Linked DNA regions of Nisaea sediminum. The protein of the gene in region 1 interacts with the protein of each later gene in a pairwise test. Links are inferred from orthologs where the notes say so. Each region holds a gene or a part of one and is shown in the gene's direction. Other genes may lie near its edges.

Region 1 (11,456 bases):
ACTCAGCTCCAAGGAGGTGAACAACTTCGCCATTCTCCTGGGCGCTACGATCGTCGTCGGGCTGGTCGGGCCTTTCACGATGCGCGGCCTGACCGAGTCGCTGCTCATCTTCATCGAGCGCCCGGACATGATCGATGTCGCGGGCTCCGGCGCGGTGATGATCGACATGCTTCTCGGGGTCGGCCTCGCAATCGCGCCGGCGCTGGCTTTGCTCGTCGTGCTCGCCGCGCTCGGTATCCTGATGCAGATCGGCTGGCTGCTGTCCCCCGAATCCATTCAGCCGAAGCTGGAGAAGATCTCGCCGATCAGTGGCGCCAAGCGTCTGTTCAGCCTGAAGTCGGTGGTCGAGCTGCTGAAGGGTGTCGTGAAGATGATCCTGGTCGGTTTCGTCGCCTACCTGATCGTCTCACCGGAATTCACCAGAATCGAGCTGATGGTCCAGATGGACATCAAGGAGTTGCTGGATGAAACCCATATGGTGGCGATCGAGATCTTCATCGGTGTGCTGGCCGTCGCCGCCGTGATCGCGGTCGTCGATTATCTCTACCAGCGCTACGAATTCATGAACCAGATGAAGATGTCCAAGCAGGAAGTGCGCGACGAGCACAAGCAGACGGAAGGCGATCCGCATGTGAAGGCGCGGCTGCGCCAGCTGCGCATGGAACGGGCCCGTACCCGCATGATGGCGGAGGTTCCGAAGGCAACGGTGGTGATCACCAACCCGACCCATTACGCGATCGCGCTGAAATACGACATGGAGCAAATGTCGGCACCGCGCGTCGTCGCCAAAGGAGTGGATGCGGTCGCGCTCAGGATTCGCGAGATCGCGAACGAGAACGAAGTCCCCATAGTCGAGAATCGGCCGCTTGCCCGGGCGCTGTATGACAACGCGGAACTCGATGAGGAAATTCCCGAGGACTATTACAAGGCGGTGGCTGAAGTGATCAGCTACGTCTTCAAGATGAACCAGACCTACGTGCCGATCAATTGATCGCGCCCGAAGTGGCGATGAGAGTGACAAAGACGCAATCGGCGGTCGGTCTGCGGGGGGCAGGATGGATCCAGTGATCTTCGGCGGCATCGGAGCCGCTCTTGTCGCGGGCGCTGCCGCGGCCGCGTGGAGCGTGAGCTCGAAGCGCCTCCGGTCGCAGATCCTGCGGATCGAGTCGGAGCTCGATACGAAGACGGCAGAGGCGGCGTCGTTTGCGGCGGAACTCGAGGCAGAGCGGAATGCGCCTCCGCCGGAGCCTGAGATCGCTCTTCCGTTCTGCACGTTTTCCGCGGAAGGCCGTTTCCTGTCAGCCAACTCGGCGTTCCTTGAACGGTTTGCGGAGGGAAGCCTCGACCGCGTTGAGTCGAACAAGACCGTTCTCAGGCTCCGCCTGGCAGTCAGCAAGAATTTGGAGCAGGTCCGAGATGCGGGCGCGGGGGCGCTGGTTCCGGCCGGCAACCTGCCACCCTCCGGTTCGTCGTCCGCAGAGCGGGGCTACCAGATTCTGCTCAGTGCGGACGCGGCGAGGGACGGCGGCGCGAGCCAGAGCATCATGGCGCTGCTGGTCCCGGCTTCGGAGAGCTGGACCGCGCCGGCGCTCGAATATGCGCCGGTCGGGGTCGTCTTTCTCGGCAACGGACGCAGGATGCTGGCCGCGAACGAGACGTTCCGAAGTTTCACGGGGCTCATGGCGGCCGGCGGAGGACTTGGCGGTCGCACATTCTCGGATCTCGTAGAGGAGGAGGACCGGGAGACGGCGGATCGGTTCCTCGATGAGACCGCCGGGCCGGGCGGAAGCGATAATATCGAGGTCCAGCTGGTCGGACGCGACGGGGAGGCCGGGGCGGAAGTCGCCGTCTTCTCGCGCGAGCTCGCGTCCGGAGAGGGCCCCGAGGGAGCGACCTGCGCGCTCTATCTGATCGATATCGGGCGGCGCCGGCAGCTTGAGGCTCAGGTCGCCCAGTCGCAGAAGATGCAGGCTGTCGGGCAACTCGCCGGCGGGGTGGCGCACGACTTCAACAACCTGCTGACGGCGATGAACGGCTATTGCGACCTGCTGCTCGTGCGGCACCGGCCGGGCGACCAGTCCTTCTCCGACGTCATGCAGGTGAAGCAGAACGCGAACCGGGCGGCCAATCTGGTCCGGCAGTTGCTTGCCTTCTCGCGGCAGCAGACGATGATCGCGCGCGTTCTCGACGTGACCGAGACTCTTGCCGACCTGTCGCATCTTTTGCGCCGCCTCATCGGCGAGAACATCACGCTGGAAATCTCCCACGGCCGCGATCTGGCGCCGATCCGGGTCGACCAGGGCCAGCTCGAGCAGGTTGTCATAAATCTCGTGGTCAATGCCCGAGACGCTTGTCCGGGCGGCGGAACCATCACCATGCGGACGCATGATTTCGTCACCGCCACCCCCGTGCGCCAGGGCGACGACGTGATGCCGGCGGGACGCTATGTCAGGCTTGATGTCGCCGACACCGGCACCGGGATCGAGGAGGACATCATTGGCCGCATCTTCGAGCCCTTCTTCTCGACCAAGGAAGTCGGGCAGGGGACGGGGCTGGGGCTATCGACGGTCTATGGCATCGTGAAGCAGATCAACGGCTTCATCTCGGTCTCGAGCACGGTCGGGAAGGGCACGGTGTTCTCCATCTTCCTGCCGGCGCACGAGGGGGAGATCACGCCGAGCCGTTCCAGCGACATGTCGCACGACTCCGCCGATGCCCGGAAGGATCTGACCGGTGTGGAGACCATCATGCTGGTGGAGGACGAGGACCCGGTCCGGCTGTTCGGCGCCCGCGCTCTGCGCAACAAGGGCTACAAGGTGATCGAGGCCCGCAACGGGGAGGCGGCGCTGCAGCTGCTCTCCGACAAGAGCGAAGTGATAGACCTGCTCATCACCGACGTGGTGATGCCCGGCATGGACGGACCGACGCTGGTGCGGAAGGTCCGGGAGGACCGGCCCGACCTGCGCGTCATCTGTATCTCCGGCTATTCCGAAGACGCTCTGCGCCAGCGTATCGAGCAGGACAAGGACATCCACTTCCTGCCGAAGCCGTTCAGCCTCAAGCAGCTCGCGGGAACGGTGAAGGACGTGCTGCACCCCCTCCCGTGACGCGCACTGATTCGCGGACGGCCGGATGGAACGGGACGGGAACAAAATCTGGAGACTCTCCCTCGATCCCAAGATGTCGTGGGGTGTCCGAACTCGAATCCTAGATTTCGACCGTGAACAAAAAGTGAAAATAATACTGTAAATGAGAACAAAAATGGTACATGCTCTGTTTTGGAAATCAGCCCAGTCCCGCCCATGAGTCACATCGGGGCGACGGTCCGGCTCTGATTGCCTTGGAAGGCGTCCCTGTGAGATATGGAGGATCGGGTATGTCGGAATTAGCACTCAAAGTCATCGAACGGGACCCCATGGATAAGACAAAGGCACTGGAGGCCGCGCTCGGCCAGATCGAGAAGGCGTTCGGCAAGGGCTCCGTGATGAAGCTCGGGCAGAACGAACAGGTGGCGGAGGCCGAAGCGGTTTCCACCGGCTCGATCGGCCTCGATATCGGCCTCGGGATCGGCGGCCTGCCGCGCGGCCGGATCGTGGAGATCTACGGGCCGGAAAGCTCGGGCAAGACCACGCTTGCGCTGCATGCCATCGCAGAGGCCCAGAAAAACGGGGGCACCTGTGCTTTCGTCGACGCGGAACATGCGCTTGATCCGATCTATGCCCGCAAGCTCGGGGTCGATCTGGACGAGCTGCTGATCTCCCAGCCGGATGCCGGCGAGCAGGCGCTGGAGATTGCCGACACGCTGGTGCGCTCCGGCGCGATCGACGTGCTGGTGGTGGACTCGGTCGCCGCCCTGGTACCGCGGGCCGAACTCGAGGGCGAGATGGGCGACAGCCATGTCGGCCTGCAGGCGCGGCTGATGAGCCAGGCGCTGCGCAAGCTGACCTCCTCGATCTCGAAATCGCGCTGTCTCGTCATCTTCATCAACCAGATCCGCCTCAAGATCGGCGTGATGTTCGGCAACCCGGAGACCACCTCCGGCGGCAACGCGCTGAAGTTCTACGCCTCGGTCCGTCTCGATATCCGCCGGATCGGCGCGATCAAGGACCGCGACGAGGTGGTCGGCAACCAGACCCGCGTGAAGGTGGTGAAGAACAAGATGGCGCCGCCCTTCCGGGTGGTCGAGTTCGACATCATGTATGGCGAAGGCATCTCGAAGACCGGCGAGATCCTCGATCTCGGCGTCAATGCCGGCATCGTCGAGAAGTCGGGTGCCTGGTTCTCCTATGGTGGTCAGCGCATCGGGCAGGGCCGGGAGAATGCCAAGAAATTTCTTGCCGAGAACAAGGATGTCGCGTCCGAGATCGAGAAACAGATCCGGCAGAATGCGGGCCTCGTCGCAGACGTGATGATGCAGGGCCCGGATCCCGAGGACGACGTCTGACACGTTCTCCCGTCAGCTGTTTCGGCCCGCCCGCCCGGCGGGCCGGATTGCCCCCGAGAGCAGTGAGCCCCGCCGCAGGACCAAGCGGCGGGGTTTCGCGTGCCGGAAAGCGGCGGAAACCCAAGCCTCCCGCGCTGGACAGGGGGCCGCATCTTCAGTAAAAGCGGAGCCCGCTTGCCGCGAGGGGCGACGGGCGATAAGGCACGGCCGCGCCGAGGCAATGCGACACGGCGCCGGCCCGGAGGGACGAGATGCAGACCGCGAACGATATCCGCCGTACTTTCCTCGATTATTTCGTCGAGAACGGACATGAGGAAGTCGCCTCCAGCCCGCTGGTGCCGCGCAACGATCCGACGCTGCTCTTCACCAATGCCGGCATGGTGCAGTTCAAGAACGTCTTCACCGGCCAGGAACACCGCGACTACAAGCGCGCCGCGACCTCGCAGAAATGCGTGCGCGCCGGGGGCAAGCACAACGACCTCGAGAATGTCGGCTATACCGCCCGCCACCACACCTTCTTCGAGATGCTGGGGAACTTCTCCTTCGGCGACTATTTCAAGGATCAGGCGATCGAGCATGCCTGGACCCTGATCACCAAGCGCTACGGCCTGCCCGCCGACAAGCTGCTGGTGACGGTCTATCACGAGGACGAGGAGGCGGCCGGCCTCTGGCGCAAGATCGCGGGCCTCCCGGACGAGCGCATCATCCGCATCGCCACCTCGGACAATTTCTGGGCCATGGGCGATACCGGTCCCTGCGGCCCGTGCTCAGAGATCTTCTTCGATCACGGCCCGGAGATCCCGGGCGGCCCTCCCGGCAGCCCGGACGAGGACGGCGACCGCTTCATCGAGATCTGGAACCTCGTCTTCATGCAGTACGAGCAGGTCTCGAAGGACAAGCGGATCGACCTGCCGCGCCCCTCGATCGACACCGGCATGGGGCTGGAGCGCATCGCCGCCGTGCTGCAGGGCCAGCACGACAATTACGATATCGACCTGATGCGCGCGCTGATCGAGGCCTCCGCGCACGAGGCGAATGTCGATCCGGACGGTCCGCACAAGGTTTCCAACCGGGTGATCGCCGATCATCTGCGCGCATCCAGCTTCCTCATTGCCGACGGCGTGCTGCCGTCGAACGAGGGCCGTGGCTATGTGCTGCGCCGGATCATGCGCCGCGCCATGCGCCACGCCCATATCATGGGCTGCCAGGACCCGCTGGTCTGGAAACTGGTGCCGACGCTGTTGAAGGAGATGGGCGATGCCTATCCGGAACTCGGCCGTGCGGAGAGCCTGATCAAGGAGACCCTGAAGCTGGAGGAAACCCGCTTCAAGGAGACCCTCGACCGCGGCCTGAAGCATCTCGAGGAGGAGACCGGACGGCTCGGCGAGGGCGAGACCCTCTCCGGCGAGGTCGCCTTCAAGCTTTACGACACCTACGGCTTTCCGCTCGATCTGACGCAGGACATCCTCCGCGGACAGGGCCGGGCGGTTGACACCGCCGGGTTCGAGGCGGCGATGGAGCGTCAGCGTGCGGCCGCGCGGGCGGCCTGGTCCGGCTCCGGTGAGGCGGCGACCGACAAGGTCTGGTTCGAACTGCGCGACAAGTGCGGCGCGACCGAGTTCCTCGGCTATGACACCGAGCATGCGGAAGGCCAGGTCGAGGCCCTGGTGCTCGACGGCGAACCGGTCCGGAAGATCGAAGGCCCGGCCGAATTCGCCATGATCGTCAACCAGACCCCGTTCTATGGCGAGTCCGGCGGTCAGGTCGGCGATGCGGGCACGGCGCGCACCCTCGGCGGTACCGATATCGAGATCAGTGACACCCAGAAGAAGGTCGGTGACCTCTGGGTCCACATGGCGAAGGTGACGGACGGCGTGGTCGAGGTCGGCGACGCGGTCGAGCTCACGGTCGACAGCGCGCGGCGGGGGCGGTCGAGGGCCAATCACTCCGCCACCCATTTGCTGCACGAGGCGCTGCGCCGCCATCTCGGCAAGCATGTGACCCAGAAGGGCTCGCTCGTCGCGCCGGGCCGTCTGCGCTTCGATTTCAGCCACCCGAAGGCGATGAGCCACATGGAGCTGAAGGCGGTCGAGGCCGAGGTGAACGAGCATATCCGCGGCAACAGCCCGGTCAGCACCACGCTGATGGATCCGGAAAGCGCGATCAAGCACGGCGCCATGGCGCTCTTTGGCGAGAAATACGGCGATGAGGTCCGTGTCGTCGCGATGGGCGGTCCGTCCGACGATCCGTCGAAAGACGTCTATTCGGTTGAACTCTGCGGCGGGACACACGTGAACCGCACGGGCGATATCGGCCTGCTGCATATCGTCTCCGAAAGTGCCGTTGCGGCCGGCGTGCGCCGGATCGAAGCCGTGACCGGCGCCGGGGCGCTCGAATATGTCGATGCCCGCGAGGGCCTGCTGACTACGGCCGCTGCCGCTGCCAAAGTCACGGTTGACCAGCTTCCCGAGCGCGTCGAGGCGCTGATCGAGGAGCGCCGCAAGCTTGAGCGCGAGGTGCAGGACCTGCGCCGCAAGCTCGCTGAGGGCGGGACCGGCGGATCTTCGGAGGCCAAGGAAATCGCGGGCGTGAAATTCGCCGGCCGTGTGCTCGAAGGCATCCCGGCGCGGGAGCTGAAAGGCGTCGCAGACGGCCTGAAGCAGCAGATCGGCTCCGGCGTCGCCGCGGTCATCTCATCCGACGAGGGCAAGGCCTCGATCGTTGTCGGCGTCACGGCAGACCTGACCGATAAGGTCAGCGCCGTCGATCTGGTCCGGGTCGGTTCCGAGGCGCTCGGCGGCAAGGGCGGCGGCGGCCGTCCCGACATGGCCCAGGCCGGCGGTCCGGACGCTTCGGCGGGCCCGGCGGCCATCGCCGCGATCGAAGCCGCTCTGGCCGAGAAGCTCTCCTGAGCGCGCGTGGCTTCGGCATCGACAGCCGGAGCCGGATCGCCGTAACCTGACAGGGAGGCGCCTCGAACGGGCGCCTCTTTCTCTGCCCGCCGCCTTTCCCAGATTGCGCGGCGGATCACAGACCCGAGGAGTACAGATGAGCGATACGGCACGCTTTTCCGGCACGGACGGATATGTCGCGACCGACGATCTGAAAGTCGCGGTGAATGCCGCGATCACCCTGCAGCGCCCGCTTCTGGTGAAGGGCGAGCCCGGCACCGGCAAGACGGTGCTTGCGCACGAGGTGGCGAAGGCCCTCGGCATGCCGCTGATCGAATGGCACATCAAGTCAACCACCAAGGCGCAGCAGGGGCTCTACGAGTATGACGCGGTCTCCCGCCTGCGCGACAGCCAGCTCGGCGACGAGAAGGTGCACGACATCTCCAACTATATCGTGCGTGGGAAGCTCTGGGAGGCCTTCGAGTCCGATACCCAGTCGATCCTGCTGATCGACGAGATCGACAAGGCCGACATCGAGTTCCCGAACGATCTCCTGCTCGAACTCGACCGCATGGAGTTCTTTGTCTACGAGACGCAAAAGACCGTGAAGGCGAAAAAGCGCCCGGTCGTCATCATCACCTCGAACAACGAGAAGGAGCTGCCGGACGCCTTCCTGCGCCGCTGCTTCTTCCATTACATCCGCTTCCCGGAGCCGGAGGTGATGGCGGAGATCGTCGAGGTGCATTTCCCGGACCTGAAGAAGAACCTGCTGCGCGAGGCGCTGACCTCTTTCTACGAGGTGCGCGAGGTGCCGGGACTGAAGAAGAAGCCCTCGACTTCCGAACTGCTCGACTGGATCAAGTTGCTTGTCGTGGAGGACATTCCGCCGGAAACGCTGCGCTCGGCAGACAAGAAGGACATTATTCCGCCGCTTTACGGTGCCTTGCTGAAGAATGAGCAGGATGTGCACATGTTCGAACGGCTGGCCTTCATCGCCCGCCGGGAAGGGCGGGGATGATGAGGGTAGCGCTGTTCCTGGCCGGTTTCACTGTTGCCGGCCTCGCTGTGACGGACGCACAGGCCGCAGATGCGGCGCTGCAGAAGGCGATCGCGGAATTCGGGGCGGCCGCTGGCCGGATCGAGGCCTCGGTCCCGTTCTGCGGTGGACCGCCGGAAGAGGCGGAGTATTTCGTCGAGCAAATCGAGGGACTCTCAACGAAAGCTGGAGCCGGTCCCCTCGAGTGGGCTGCGATACGGGCCGCGATGCAAAAGGCCAAGTCCGGTGCCGCATTTACCGGTTATGACTGCACGGATGAAGGTGCGCGCGCCATGGTGACGGAGATGCTACTGAAGCAGCAGGCTCTCGGCGCCGCGTTGAAGCGGTAGCCCGCTCTGCCTCTCCATTACGCCGCGGGCTCGCGCGGGAATGAGAGGCGGACCTCGGTGCCTTTGCCTTTTCCACGGCTGGTGATGTCGATGCTGCCGGTATGGGCTTCGACCACAGCCTTGACGATGGTCAGGCCGAGACCGAGCGACTCCTCGTCGCCGGTCGGCCGTGACGAGAGCGTGTTGAACGGCTTGTAGAGGCCGGCGATATCGTCCTTGCTGAGGCCGACGCCCTGATCCCTGACGGAGAGATGAACCTCGTCCTCGCTGGCCCTCAGGGAGATGGCGATGCGGCTCTCCGGAGGTGAATATTTGATCGCGTTGCCGATCAGATTGTCGATCACCTCGGTCAGTCTGTCCTCGTCCCCCGAAATGAAGAGCGGTTCTCCGGGGGTGTAGTCGAGGGCGATGTGTTTCTTTTCCGCCGGCAACCGGCTGAGTTCGAGCGCGCGCCGGACAGGTTGCGCGAGGTCAATCCGGTCCGCGTAGATCTCGATCGAGGTTGCCTCTTTCTTCGCGGCGCTGAGCAGGCCCGCGATCATCCGCTCCATGTGCTCCGAGGCGGACACGATCGCGTCGAGCGAGGCGTCGATGCGCGTCATAAGCGGGCTGTCGTGCGGGACTCCACTCTCGGTACGGTCTTTCTCAATGAGAGCCTGCATCAGTTCCGCCCGGCCGAGGATCGCGGTGAGCGGGCTGCGCAGGTCATGAGCGATCATTCTGAGCAGGTGTGATTTGAACCCGCTCGCCTCGCGGGCGATTTCATATTGCCGGTCGAGGCGCCTGATCAGGTTCTCCCGGTCCCGATCGCGGCTCATCCGCTGGAGTTCGGCTTCGACGCGCATGCCGAAGATCCGGATGATGCCCTCGGTCCGTTCCGGATCCCGGATCGGTTGTTCGGAAAAGACCGCGAAATGTCCGCGTACCGCGCCCTCGGGATCGCGGAGCGGGATCCCGCAATACCCGTTGAGGCCCTTTTCCCGGGGAAACAGCTCCCAGAGCTTGTCCGGAATGACGATGCGGTCGCCGCGATAGACCAGATCGCAGGGCGTGCCCTCGAGGTCGTATTCCACCGGAACCCCGAGTTGCCCCTGCTTGAGACTGAAGACCGCCTTCGCCCGCGTCGGCGGCTTGCCGATGCCCTCCGTGATCAGCACCATCGTTGCCGGCATGGCGTCCTGCAGGCTGCGCACGAGCGCCACGAGAAACGCGTTGCTGACGGTCTGTGCCGTAGCCTCCGCGAGCACCACGGCGAGGTCCGGGCCTTTTGACGCCGTTTCGGCTGCCCGCTGGTCTGATAGCTCTGTCATCACTCGGATATTACTTGCCCCGACGAAGCACGCATCTTCGCATATCCGGCTCCCGCAGCGAATCTTCTCTCTGGAGGAGTGTACGTATCAGGCGGGATCCCGCGCCGGCGGCACCTGGCCGGGGCCGGAGGAAGGCGCTGGACCTGCCGTCGGGGTCTTGGTCGGGGGAGCAGCGTTCGCCCCGCCGAATTTTTCCGTACTCTTCTCCAGCAGGTTCGGCACCAGCCGTTCGCTGAAGCCGGCGAGCAGGCTCATGAAGGCGAGTTTGTAGATTGCGCTGTCCTCGCCGGGGGTGATCTGCGCCGTGCCGATGAGGGCGCTGACGATCCCCGATTTCAGCGTGATGTGCAGAACGACGGCACCGAGGATGCCGACCAGCATGCGCTGCACGGCGTAGGTGATGTTGATGGTCAGGCTCGCCGCCGGATCGATCGCGAGGCCGCGGAGGCCGATCGCGGTCGAGAGGAGAGCGCCGAGACAGCCCATCACCGCCGCGACCGACAGCTGGAAGGTTTGCAGGCCGAGGATCGTGTCCGTGTGCGCCGGGGTCATTCCGTCCGTATAGATCGCCAGCGCAACCGTGATCTCCAGCGCCGCGAGCGCGCAGATCGAGAAATAGAGCACCCGCAGCACATTGCCGAAGCGCTTCGCGAGACGCTGGCTGAGGTCGGCGATGGTCTTCCGCCCTTCGTCGGGCTGCCCGTCCAGTGCCTGGGCGATGCCGCGCGCGGTCTCCCGCTCGCAATAGGCAAGCTGGGGGTCGTCGCGTGCGCCGAGGCGCCGCCACAGCCAGGTGATCCATCGCGCCCAGCCGTTCTTCAGCATCTCGATCTGCTGATTGAGCTCGGCAAGCTCCGGGCCGAGCGACATATAGTCCTGCCGCTGCTTTCTTGCTGTTTCGGCATCGTCGGAGAATTGCGGGCTGATGCCCTTCTCGGTCTTGTAGATCTTGAAGTCCCGGACCGCCCAGAGCACGTCGACCACCATCCGGCCGCGCTTGTCGGGCGCCCCGGTTTGAAGGTGGCTCAGCGGGAAATCCCCCGCAGGCGCCGGCCTGTCCGGGATTTGTCCGCCTGGGCGGCTCGTTTCCGTCATCTCGGGTCCGGTCCGGTTGAGTGCCTCCTGAAGACGCTCAGGCGGCCGGTTGGTGAATGGCCGGGAGGCGGACGAAGAAATCAGATTGTGTCGGAGGTCGGGTTTTCATAATATAGATATAGACATCTATACAAATTAGCATCCGCATCCATTCACCGTGTACCTGCCTCAAGGAGATCGCATGTCGACCACCGTCTTTCTGGCCGTGATTGGAGCGGCACTTCTGCACGCGTCCTGGAATGCGCTGGTGAAGGGCGGATCCGACAAGCTGATGGCGATGGCTGCCGTCGTTCTCGGACATTTGCCTTTCGCGGCCGGCGGGCTTCTGAT
Region 2 (11,381 bases), on another replicon or contig:
GCCGCCCCTTTGCCGTGACCCTGTCGAGCGCCACTTCCGCGGCGGCGCCTGCGGATTGCGTCGCCCCGGCCCAGGTGACCGCCGGCATCTCGCCGACCGGCGGCGGATCGAACAATGCCGTCACCCGGACCGCCGTCCCGCCATATTGCGCCCGGTAGGCATCCACCCCGGTGGAGGTCGCTCCGTCCACCCGCAGCCCGACCAGCTTCGATTTGCTCACCGGCGCGACCGACCCTTCCGGCAGAAGCTTCTCGATCGCCTGCTCGAACCATGCGCCGCTCTGCTTGGTCGAGGCCGCGATCTGACCCGTCAGCGTGTCGACTTCGGTATTGAACGGGCCCGGCGGCGTGCCGCCGTAGAAATTCTTGATGATGAAGGCCTGCCAGCCGCTCTGCGGCGGAAGCACCGGACCGAGATTCTCCAGTGCCTCCGTCCGGCGCGGAATGCCGGTCTTTGCAAACAGACAATCCTGCATGGACAGCTTCTGGATATTGCCGTCGACGGCATCGGCGAAACGCCGGAGCCCCGACGCCGAGAACGGATATTCGATGACCGCGAAGGGATTGTAGTCCCGGTCTTCCAGGCGATGCAGTTTAGGCTCGCCGATGTCGTAGTTCGTCCGCGCAACCGGATCGTCGAGCCGCATCCCTGTCTCGGCCAGCACTATCGCCCGGAGCGCCTTGGCCGGATCCTGGTCCTTTCCATGCGCACCGCCCGGCAGCACCCACTGCCCCGCATGGTCGGGTATCTGCCCGCGGATCTTCTTCGACCCGGCCCAGGTCTGGATGAACACCCGCTGGCCAAGCAGGACGAGCTGCTCGATGTCACCGGGCGCATGGGCAAGCAGATAGACGAAGGGCATGGTCGGACTCCCCAACGGACAGGCTCGTCGGTTCGACGTCCGGCCGTCCGATTCTGTGAAGGCGGAAGCCGTGACGCACCTGCCGTCCCGCCCGCTGTCCGAAGGTTTCCCTGTTCCTTGAGTTCACCCTTGCCCGGCCATGGGCCCGGTCCGTATAAGGGGCCTTTAATGACAAGCTCTCAGCCATCGGCCACAAGTGACGCGCCCGCGCTCCGACTCCAGCACCTGCTGGGGATCGAAGGACTGTCGCGCCCCGACATCGAAGCGCTCCTGGATCTTTCCGACCGCTATGTCGATCTCAACCGCCGCGCGGACAAGAAAATGTCGAGCCTGCGCGGGCGGACGATCATCAACCTGTTCTTCGAGGACTCGACGCGCACGCGGACGAGTTTCGAGCTCGCCGGCAAGCGGCTGGGCGCCGATGTGCTCAACATGTCGGTCGGCACCAGTTCGGTGAAGAAGGGCGAGACGCTGATCGACACCGCGGTCACCCTGAACGCCATGCACCCGGACGTGCTGACCATCCGCCACGCGGACTCGGGCGCGGTCCACCTGCTCGCCCAGAAGGTCAATTGCGGCGTGATCAATGCCGGCGACGGCAGCCACGAGCATCCGACCCAGGCCCTGCTCGACGCCCTGACGATCCGCCGGCGCAAGGGCGAGATCACCGGCCTCACCGTCGCGATCTGCGGCGACGTCGCGCACAGCCGCGTCGCCCGCTCCAACATCCATCTGCTCTCGATCATGGGGGCGCGGGTCCGCATCGTGGCGCCGCCGACCCTTATCCCGGCCGGACTCGAGCGATTCGGCGTTGAGATCTATCATGACATGCGCACCGGCCTCGCGGACTGCGACATCGTCATGATGCTGCGGCTGCAGAACGAGCGCATGCAGGCGAGCTACATCCCCTCGATCCGCGAGTACTACAAGCTCTTCGGCCTCGATCACGACAAGCTCTCGGTCGCCAGGCCCGACGCGCTGGTGATGCATCCGGGACCGATGAACCGCGGCGTTGAGATCGACTCCGACGTCGCCGACGACATCGAACGCAGCCTGATCCGCGAGCAGGTCGAGATGGGTGTCGCCGTCCGTATGGCCTGCCTCGAGGTGCTGGCCCAGTCTCAGCTCGAACCGTGGGCGAAAAACCAGTGAAGCGCACGATCTTCAAGAATGCCCGCCTGCTCGATCCCGCCTCCGGACTCGACAGCCAGGGCGCGATGCTCGTGGACGGCGCCCGGATCGCCGATATCGGCCCGAACATCTTCGTCGACGCGGTGCAGGACGACGTTCATGTCGTGGACTGCAAGGGGCTCTGCCTCGCGCCCGGCATCGTCGATATGCGGGTCTCCACCGGCGAGCCCGGAAACGAGCATATGGAAACCCTGGCGACCGCCGCTCACGCCGCCGTCGCCGGGGGCGTGACCACCTTCGCCTGCCTGCCCAACACCAACCCGATCGTCGACGATGTCGCGGTGCTGGAATTCGTCGAACGGCTCGGCCGCGATGTCGGGCTGGTCAACATCCATTCCTACGCCGCCGCGACCAAGGGCCTGCAGGGCAAGATCATGACCGAGCTCGGCCTGTTGCACGAAGCGGGTGCGGCCGGCTTCACGGACGGCGGCAAGGCGATCGCCCATGCCGGTGTGATGCGGCGCCTGCTCTCCTACGCCAGGCTGTTCGACACCATGATCGTCCAGCACCCCGAACTGCCGGAGCTGGTCGGCAGCGGCGTGATGAACGAAGGCGAGACCGCGACAAGGCTCGGCCTGCCGGGCATTCCGGCCGTCGCCGAAGTGATGATGGTGGAGCGCGATCTCCGCCTGCTGGAGCTGACCGGCGGGCGGCTGCATTTTTCCTGCCTTTCCACCGGAGACGCCATTGAAGCGATCCGCAAGGCCAAGGCGCGCGGATTGCAGGTCACGGCGGACACCGCCCCACCCTATTTCGCGCTCACGGAGTCCGAGGTTGTCGGCTACCGCACCTTCGCCAAGCTGTCGCCGCCGCTCCGCACCGAGGACGATCGGCGCGCGGTGATCGCGGGCATCGCCGACGGCACCATCGACGCCATCGTCAGCGCGCACACGCCGGGCGACCGCGACCAGAAGCGCCTGCCTTTCGGCCAGGCCGATTTCGGCGGCGTCGGACTGGAAACCCTGCTCTCGGTATCGCTCGAGCTGGTGCACAACGGCGATGTGCCCATGCTGACCGTGCTCAAGGCACTGACCGATACCCCGGCCGAGCTGCTGAAGTTCCCGGCGGGCCGCCTGCGCAAGGGCCACCTTGCAGACTTCATCCTGTTCGATCCCGATCGCGCGGTCAGGATCGACCGGGACGAACTGCGCGGCAAATCGAGGAACACCCCGTTCGACGAGCGCCCGGTCCAGGGCCGGGTCGAGAAGACCTATCGCGCGGGCAATCTCGTCTTCGATATCGAGACCGCGCCAGTACCGGAACGGCGGAGGTTCCCCGATGCCTGATCTGCTCGGCTCGCTCGAATTCACTTGGCCGTTTTATGCCTGCGGCCTCGCCGCCTATCTGCTCGGCTCGGTGCCGTTCGGTCTGGTTTTCACTCGCCTCGCCGGGCTTGGGGACGTGCGCAAGATCGGCTCCGGCAGCATCGGCGCGACCAATGTGCTACGCACAGGCAACAAGCTGATCGCGGTCGCCACGCTGATCTGCGACAGCGGCAAGGGCGCGGCGGCGGTACTCGTCGCGGCGCAGTACGGCCCGGACATGGCGGTCATCGCCGCAGCCGCCGCCATGCTCGGGCATTGCTATCCGGTCTGGCTGAAATTCAAGGGCGGCAAGGGCGTCGCCACCGCGTTCGGCACCCTGCTCGCGCTCTCCCCCCTCGTGGCCGGACTTGCCGGAGTGACTTGGCTCGCGATGGCGGTACTGTTCCGCTATTCCTCACTCGCCGCCCTCACAGCCTCCGTTGCCGCGCCCTTCTATATGGAGTGGCTGGTCGACCGGCAGCATGCGGAGCTCGCCGCGTTCATGGCGGTGCTGATTTTCATCCGCCACCACGCGAATATCCGCCGCCTGCTCAAGGGCGAAGAAAGCAAGATCAAGCTCTCCAAGAGCAAGCCAACCGCCTAGAGTCCCCCTGCCCTGCGCAGAAATCTTCCCGGCCCGTCCATGAAAGGGCCGAGAGGAGAACCGCCATGGTCAGAAACAAACGGTCCCCCGGCCCGCCGGACGCGGCCGAGCGGATCGCCCGCCTCCGTCTGATCCGTACGGAGAATGTCGGTCCGGTCACCTTCCAGCACCTGCTCGTCCGTTTCGGTTCGGCAGCGGAGGCGCTTGACCGGTTGCCGGATCTTGCGCGGCGGGGCGGACGGAAAAAGAAGCTCGCCATTCCCGAGGTCGGAGAGATCGAAAAGGAAATCGCCGAGAACGAACGGCAGGGTGCCCGTCTCATCGTCATCGGCGAGCCGGACTATCCGGCGATGCTGGCACAGATCGAAGGCGCGCCGGCCGCGCTCTCGCTGATGGGGCATCCGCATCTCTTCCTGGAGCCGGCTATCTCCATCGTCGGCGCGCGCAACGCATCCGGTAATGCGCTCCGCTTCACCGAACGGATCGCCCGCGACCTCGGGGCGCATGGTATTGTTATCGTCTCCGGCCTCGCCCGCGGAATCGACACCGCCGCGCACCAGGGATCAATCGAAAGCGGAACGATCGCAGTCGTCGCGGGCGGCGCGGATATCGTCTATCCGCCGGAGAACGAGGCGCTGAGAGACCGCATCGTCGCGGAAGGTGCGCTGCTCGCCGAAGCGCCCATCGGCACCCGCCCGCTGGCGCGACATTTCCCCGCCCGTAACAGGATCATCTCCGGCCTGACACGGGCGACGCTCGTGGTGGAGGCGGCCAAGCGTTCCGGCTCCCTGATCACTGCGCGTTTCGCCGCAGACCAGGGACGCGAGGTTTGCGCCGTGCCCGGATCGCCGATGGATCCGCGCTGCGCCGGCAGCAACGGCCTGCTCCGCGACGGGGCGCATCTGATCGAACGGGCGGAGGACCTCATGACCTTGCTTCTCGAAGGTGGCATACGCGAAGAACCGGCCGCGTCCGAGCAATATTCGCTCGACGGTGTAGCACCGCAAATCGTTGAGAAAATCGACGACGCAGCGCGGGCTTCAGTGCTCGCCATGCTGGACGCGACACCTCTACCGGTTGACGAAATCATTCGCCGATGCCAATTGTCACCGCCGGTGGTCCTTACCATTCTTCTGGAAGCGGAGCTGGCCGGCGAGGCCGAACGCCATCCGGGAAACAACGTGGCGCGGCGCTATAAACCTTTGTAAATACGGAGGTTTAATCGTCGGCACCGGACCACCACCGCAAGAAAGGACGTCCGGTTAGCCGCATGAAAATTGTCGTCGTCGAGTCGCCGGCCAAAGCCAAAACCATCAACAAATACCTTGGCAGCGACTACAAGGTGCTCGCCAGCTATGGGCATATACGTGACCTACCGTCAAAAGACGGATCGGTCGATCCCGATGCCGATTTCGCGATGGTCTGGGAAGCGCAGCCGCGCGCCGAGAAGCAAATCAAGGAAATCGCCAGCGCGGTGAAGGGAGCCGAGCGGCTCTATCTCGCGACTGACCCGGATCGCGAGGGCGAGGCCATTTCCTGGCACGTGCAGAACGTGCTCACCGACCGCAAGGCCCTGAAGGGCGTCGACGTCAAACGCGTGGTCTTCAACGAGATCACCAAGCGCGCCGTGCTGGACGCGATCGACAATCCGCGCGATCTCGACCAGGACCTGGTGGACGCCTATCTTGCCCGCCGGGCACTCGATTATCTCGTCGGCTTCACCCTCTCGCCGGTGCTCTGGCGCAAGCTGCCGGGCTCCCGCTCGGCCGGCCGCGTGCAGTCCGTCGCGCTGCGCCTGATCTGCGAGCGTGAAGCCGAGATCGAGGCCTTCCGCACCGACGAGTACTGGACCATCGACGCCCAGTTCCGCACCAAGGAACGGAAGAATTTCACCGCCCGCCTGACCCATCTCGACGGCACCAAGCTGGACAAGCTTTCCATCGGCACCGAAGCGGCGGCGAAGGAAGCTGTCGCGCGCGTCGAGGGCGGCGCTTACTCAGTGCGCTCGCTCGAAAAGAAGCAGACCAAGCGCAACCCCTACCCGCCCTTCACCACCTCGACCCTGCAGCAGGAGGCCTCGCGCAAGCTCGGCTTCGGCGCCTCACGCACGATGCAGATCGCGCAGAAGCTCTATGAGGGGATCGATCTCGGCGGCGAGACCGTCGGTCTCATCACCTATATGCGAACCGACGGCGTGCAGCTCAGCCAGGAAGCCGTCTTCGCCATCCGCGACGATATCGGCAAGAATTTCGGCGACCGCTACCTCCCGAACAGCCCGCGGATGTACAAGAACAAGTCGAAGAACGCACAGGAGGCCCACGAGGCGATCCGCCCGACCGACGTACGTCGTCATCCGAAACAGATGGCGGCGCATCTCGACAAGGACATGCTCCGGCTCTACGAGCTGATCTGGAAGCGCACCGTCGCCTGCCAGATGGCGAGCGCGGAACTTGACCAGACCACAGCCATCATCGGCGCCGCCGACAACCGGGCAGAGTTCCGTGCGACGGGCTCCATCGTCACCTTCGACGGCTTCCTCAAGCTCTACCAGGAGACGCGGGACGACCCGACGCAGGACGACGACGAGAACGACCGCCTGCTGCCCCCGATGGCCGAACGCGAGGCTCTGGCGCACGACAAGACCATGCCGGAACAGCATTTCACCCAGCCGCCGCCACGCTACAGCGAGGCGAGCCTGGTGAAGAAGATGGAGGAACTCGGCATCGGCCGTCCGTCGACCTATGCCAGCATCCTGCAGGTGCTCCAGGACCGGAACTATGTCCGGCTCGACAAGCGCCGCTTCATTCCGGAGGACCGCGGCCGTCTGGTCACCACCTTCCTCTCGAACTTCTTCACCCGCTATGTGCAGTACAACTTCACGGCGGAGATGGAGGATGCGCTCGACAACATCGCCGAGGGTACCGTCGCCTGGAAGAAGGTCCTGCAGGACTTCTGGAAGGCCTTCCGCGAGGCGGTCGACAATACGAAAGAGCTGAAGATCTCGGACGTTCTGAACGCACTCGACGAGGAACTCGGCCCGCACTTCTTCCCGGTCGACGAGAACGGCGCCAGCGTCCGCACCTGCCCGACCTGCGGCCAGGGACGGCTCGGCCTGAAGCTTGGGAAGTTCGGCGCCTTCATCGGCTGCTCGAACTATCCGGAATGCAAGTACACGCGGCAGATGACGCAGGCCGGCGACGGCAGCGAGGACGGCACCGCCGATCTCGCCAACGGCCCGAAGATCCTCGGCCAGGATCCGGCCACCGGTCTCGACGTCTCCCTGCGCAAGGGGCCGTACGGTACCTATGTGCAGCTCGGCGAGAAGACGGACGACAATCCGAAACCGAAACGCGCTTCGCTCACCAAGGGCATGAACCCGGCGGACGTGACGCTTGAACCGGCGCTGGCGCTCCTTGCCCTGCCGCGCGAGGTCGGCCCGGATCCGGAGAGCGGCGAGATCATCCTCGCCGGAATCGGGCGCTATGGTCCCTACCTGAAGATTGGCAGCACCTACATATCGATCCCGGCGGGCGACGATGTGCTGACCATCGGCATCAACCGCGCGGTCGATCTGATCGCGAACAATCCGAAGAAGAAGAGCGCGGGGCGAGAGCTCGGCGAATATGACGGCAAGCCGGTCACGGTCGGCGCCGGACGCTTCGGGCCCTATGTGAAGCATCAGAAGATCTACGCGACCATTCCGAAAAGCATCGTTCCGGAAGAGGTCACGCTGGAACAGGCGATCGAGCTGATCAAGGCCAAGGCCGAAAAGGCGGGCACCGGAAAGACCGCCAAAGCGGCCCCGGCGAAGAAAGCACCTGCGAAAAAGGCGGCGGCCAAGAAAACCGCGGCGAAGAAGAAGCCCGCAGCGAAGAAGAGTGCGTCGAAGAAAGCGGACTCAACCAAGGACCCGGCCCAGGCGGCCGGGGACGATTAGGCCGGCGGAACGCGTGACCCATCGCAAGCCGCCTCACGGACTGCCGAGCCGTGAGGCCGTCATCGAGTTCATCCAGGACAGCCCGACGCCGGTCGGCCGCCGCGAGATTGCGCGCGCCTTCAACATCAAGGGCGCCGACCGAATCCCCCTGAAAGCCCTGCTGAAGGATCTGGCGGCCGAAGGCCTGATCGATCTCGGCCGCAACCGCCGCGCGGCTGCGCCTGGGGCGCTGCCTGAGGTGACGGTCGTCGCCATCATCGGGATCGACGAGGACGGGCATGCGAGCGCCCGTCCGCTTGCTTGGCGGGAAAAGACCGATCCGCCCTCCATCACCATCCCGCCCTCGAGCCGCGCGCCCTCCGTTGGGACCGGCGACCGCGCGCTCGTGAAGCTGGAGCGGATCGATCAGGGAAAATACCGCGGCCGGATCATGCGCAAGTTGGAAAGCCGCGGCGAACGCGTCGTCGGCCAGTTGAAGCGCGAGGGCAAGGACTACCGGATTCTCCCTTCAGACCGCAGGGCGCGGGCAGACTATATCGTCGAGCCGGGCGAAACGGCCGATGCGAAGCCGGGAGAACTGGTCGTCGCCGAGATCCTGCCGCGCGGCAGGATGGGCCTGCGCCACGCGCGAGTCATCGAGGTCCTCGGCGATGCCTCCGCGCCGCGCGCCGTCAGCCTGATCGCCATCGCTGAGCACGAGATCCCCTCGGTGTTTCCCGACGCCTGCGAGGCGCAGGCGAACGCTGCGAAACCTGTGACGATCGGCAAACGGACGGATCTGAGAGATCTGCCACTGGTGACGATCGACGGCAGCGACGCGCGCGATTTCGACGATGCGGTCTTCGCGGAAGCCGACGGCGACGCGAAGAATGCCGGCGGGTACCGCATCCTCGTCGCGATCGCCGATGTCGCCCATTATGTCCGCCCGGGCGACGCGCTCGACACCGAAGCGCGCAAGCGGGGCAACTCCGTCTATTTCCCCGACCGCGTCGTCCCGATGCTCCCCGAAGCGCTCTCCAACGGTCTCTGCTCGTTGCGACCGGACGAGGATCGGGCCTGTCTCGCGGTCGAGATGGTGATCGATGCCCGCGGCCAGAAGGTGAAGCACAGGTTCATGCGCGGCCTCATGCGCTCCTCCGCGCGGCTGACCTACGAGCAGGTCCAGGCGGCGGCGGGCGGCGGTGAAGCGGGCATCGTGCCGGAAGGCATCATCGAGCCGCTCTACGGCGCTTACAGGCTGCTGCTCGCGGCCCGGAACGAGCGCGGCGCCCTCGATCTCGACCTCCCGGAGCGCAAGGTGGTGCTCGGCGACGACGGCAAGGTCGCCTCGATCGAGCCGCGCGAGCGGCTCGACAGCCACCGGCTGATCGAGGAATTCATGGTGCTGGCGAACGTCGCCGCGGCCGAGACGCTGGAAGCCAAGCGGCGGCCCTGCATGTACCGGATCCACGAAAGCCCCGATCCCGAGAAGATCGAGGCCCTGAAGGAATATCTCCAAGGGCTCGAGCTTCCCTTCGGAACCTCCGGCGTGATCCGGCCCAAGACCTTCAACGAACTCCTTGCCAAGGTCCGCGGCGGCATACACGAGACCATCGTCAACGAACTCGTGCTGCGCAGCCAGAGCCAGGCCGTCTACAGCCCCGACAATGTCGGCCATTTCGGCCTCGGGCTCAGGCGCTATGCCCATTTCACCTCGCCGATCCGGCGCTATTCCGACCTGCTGGTGCACCGCGCGTTGATCGATGCGCACGGATTCGGCAAGGACGGGCTCGGCGAGATCGAGATGGAGGCCTTCAACGAGACCGCCGAACACATCTCCATGACAGAGCGACGCGCGGCGGCGGCCGAACGCTCGGCGATCTCGCGCTATGTCGCCGCCTATCTGAAGGATCAGGTCGGCAATAGCTTCGAGGCGCGGGTCTCAGGCGTCGGTTCGGCCGGTCTCTTCATCGCGCTTGCAGGTATCGGCGCAGACGGCCTGCTGCCGATGAAGCGCCTGCCCGGCGATTTCTACGATCTCGACGATCACCGGCATTCGCTGAGCGGTCGCGCGACCGGCCTGACCTTCCGGATCGGGGACCCGGTGACCGTTCGCCTCGTCGATGCCGATCCGCTTACCGGCGGGCTGTTGCTGGATTACATCTCCGGCGGGACCGAAGGACGGCCCGGCGGGCACCCCGGGTCGCGCCGGCCGGGCGGCTTGCGCAAGCACCGCGGACGGCACAAACATGGCCAGCAAGGAAGCGCACGCGGGCGCCCGAAGAAGTCCCGCTGACGCGTAAGGCTTTTGCGCCTATAGTGGGCCGATGGACCATAAGTTGTTGAACCGGAAGAGAGACACCAATCGAGACCGCCAGCCCCGGCGCCGCCGGCTGTCGAGATTCGTCACGGCAATGCTGTTCTCCGTGCTTGCGGCCTGTGCGGCCCCCCGTGCTCCGGTCGATCCCATGGTCTACGACCGGGACGCCGCGGCCGAGGTTTTCTCCGCCGGGTTCGAAGGCATCACGAGTTTCTATATCGAGGAAACCGACCTCCCGTCGCTCGTGGTGACCGGGCTGCAGGGAATGCGCAAGCTCGACGATACAGTCACCGTGACGGACAGGGGCGACCAGGTGATCGTCGGGCACAAGGGCCGCGACGTCGCTGCCTTCACCGTCCCCGAACCGGACGATGTGGCGCGCTGGAGCATGCTCACGGCCGCGGTCATCGATACCGGCCGCCGGGTCTCGCCCGTGCTGCACGACGCACCGCCGGAGACCCTCTACAATCTGGTCTTCAGAAGCGCGCTTGCCGATCTCGACCGGTTTTCGCGCTATACGACGGCGGCCGACGCCGCCCGCAACCGGGCGCATCGCCGCGGCTATTCCGGCATCGGCGTCGTACTGGCAGAGAAGAGCGGACTGATCGAGATCAAGGAGGTCTTCGAAAACGGTCCGGCGGCGCATAGTGGTCTCTCGGTCGGCGAATTGATCCTCGCGATCGATGACAAGGCTGTCGCGGGCCTCGACATGCTTGCAGTCTCGGATCTGTTGCGCGGGCCCGACGGAAGCGTCGTCCGGATTACGACGGAGGCAGCAGATCGCGAGCGCACCGTCTCTGTGACGCGAGCCCCCGTGATCGAACAGACGGTTTATCTGAAACGCATCGGTGACAGCGCCCATCTGGAGATCCGGAGCTTCAACGAGGCCACCGCCTCCAGCCTGCGTCAGAAGATTGCCGAGGCAGCGGCCAGGATCGGCCCGTCGATGAACGGCATCATTCTGGATTTCAGGCATAACCGCGGCGGCGTCCTGCGCGATGCCGTGTCAATCGCGGATCTGTTCATCGAGGACGGTCGTATTTTGCTGACAAAAGGCCGCCACCCGCGTTCGGAAAAGGAATTCAAGGCCGACCGGCCGGATATCGCCGTCGGCATTCCGCTCATCGTCCTGATCGACGGCGATTCGGCCTCGGCCTCGGAGGTCGTCGCCGGCGCCCTGCAGG

What was found.
Region 2: the proteins of recA (region 1) and dprA interact in binary tests that used the Bacillus subtilis proteins (3 or more experiments, as listed by UniProt). The link is inferred for Nisaea sediminum from one-to-one orthologs.

The regions. Positions count from the first base shown.
Region 1 is NZ_JACZCQ010000001.1:468,444-479,899, forward strand. What follows is about bases 2,499-5,410. They hold recA (recombinase RecA), read left to right. Parts: upstream 2,499-3,376; coding sequence 3,377-4,444; downstream 4,445-5,410. Other genes in these bases: IG122_RS02200 (hybrid sensor histidine kinase/response regulator), read left to right, coding at 2,499-3,107; alaS (alanine--tRNA ligase), read left to right, coding at 4,696-5,410. Outside these bases: flagellar biosynthesis protein FlhB, read left to right, coding at 1-991; more of IG122_RS02200, read left to right, coding at 1,056-2,498; more of alaS, read left to right, coding at 5,411-7,356; IG122_RS02215 (AAA family ATPase), read left to right, coding at 7,493-8,353; IG122_RS02220 (hypothetical protein), read left to right, coding at 8,350-8,721; IG122_RS02225 (sensor histidine kinase), read right to left, coding at 8,739-10,031; IG122_RS02230 (hypothetical protein), read right to left, coding at 10,119-11,126; IG122_RS02235 (DMT family transporter), read left to right, coding at 11,308-11,456. UniProt on the Bacillus subtilis protein: Multifunctional protein involved in homologous recombination, DNA repair and competence.
Region 2 is NZ_JACZCQ010000011.1:21,150-32,530, forward strand. The notes cover bases 3,261-6,097. They hold dprA (DNA-processing protein DprA), read left to right. Parts: upstream 3,261-4,026; coding sequence 4,027-5,169; downstream 5,170-6,097. Other genes in these bases: pyrC (dihydroorotase), read left to right, coding at 3,261-3,339; plsY (glycerol-3-phosphate 1-O-acyltransferase PlsY), read left to right, coding at 3,332-3,961; topA (type I DNA topoisomerase), read left to right, coding at 5,232-6,097. Also shown: IG122_RS20345 (hypothetical protein), read right to left, coding at 1-862; IG122_RS20350 (aspartate carbamoyltransferase catalytic subunit), read left to right, coding at 1,031-2,014; more of pyrC, read left to right, coding at 2,011-3,260; more of topA, read left to right, coding at 6,098-7,898; rnr (ribonuclease R), read left to right, coding at 7,912-10,173; IG122_RS20380 (S41 family peptidase), read left to right, coding at 10,220-11,381. UniProt on the Bacillus subtilis protein: Protein that helps load RecA onto ssDNA during transformation. Binds cooperatively to circular ssDNA, is able to bridge different segments of DNA. Favors the loading of RecA onto SsbA- or SsbB-coated ssDNA and formation of RecA-DNA filaments.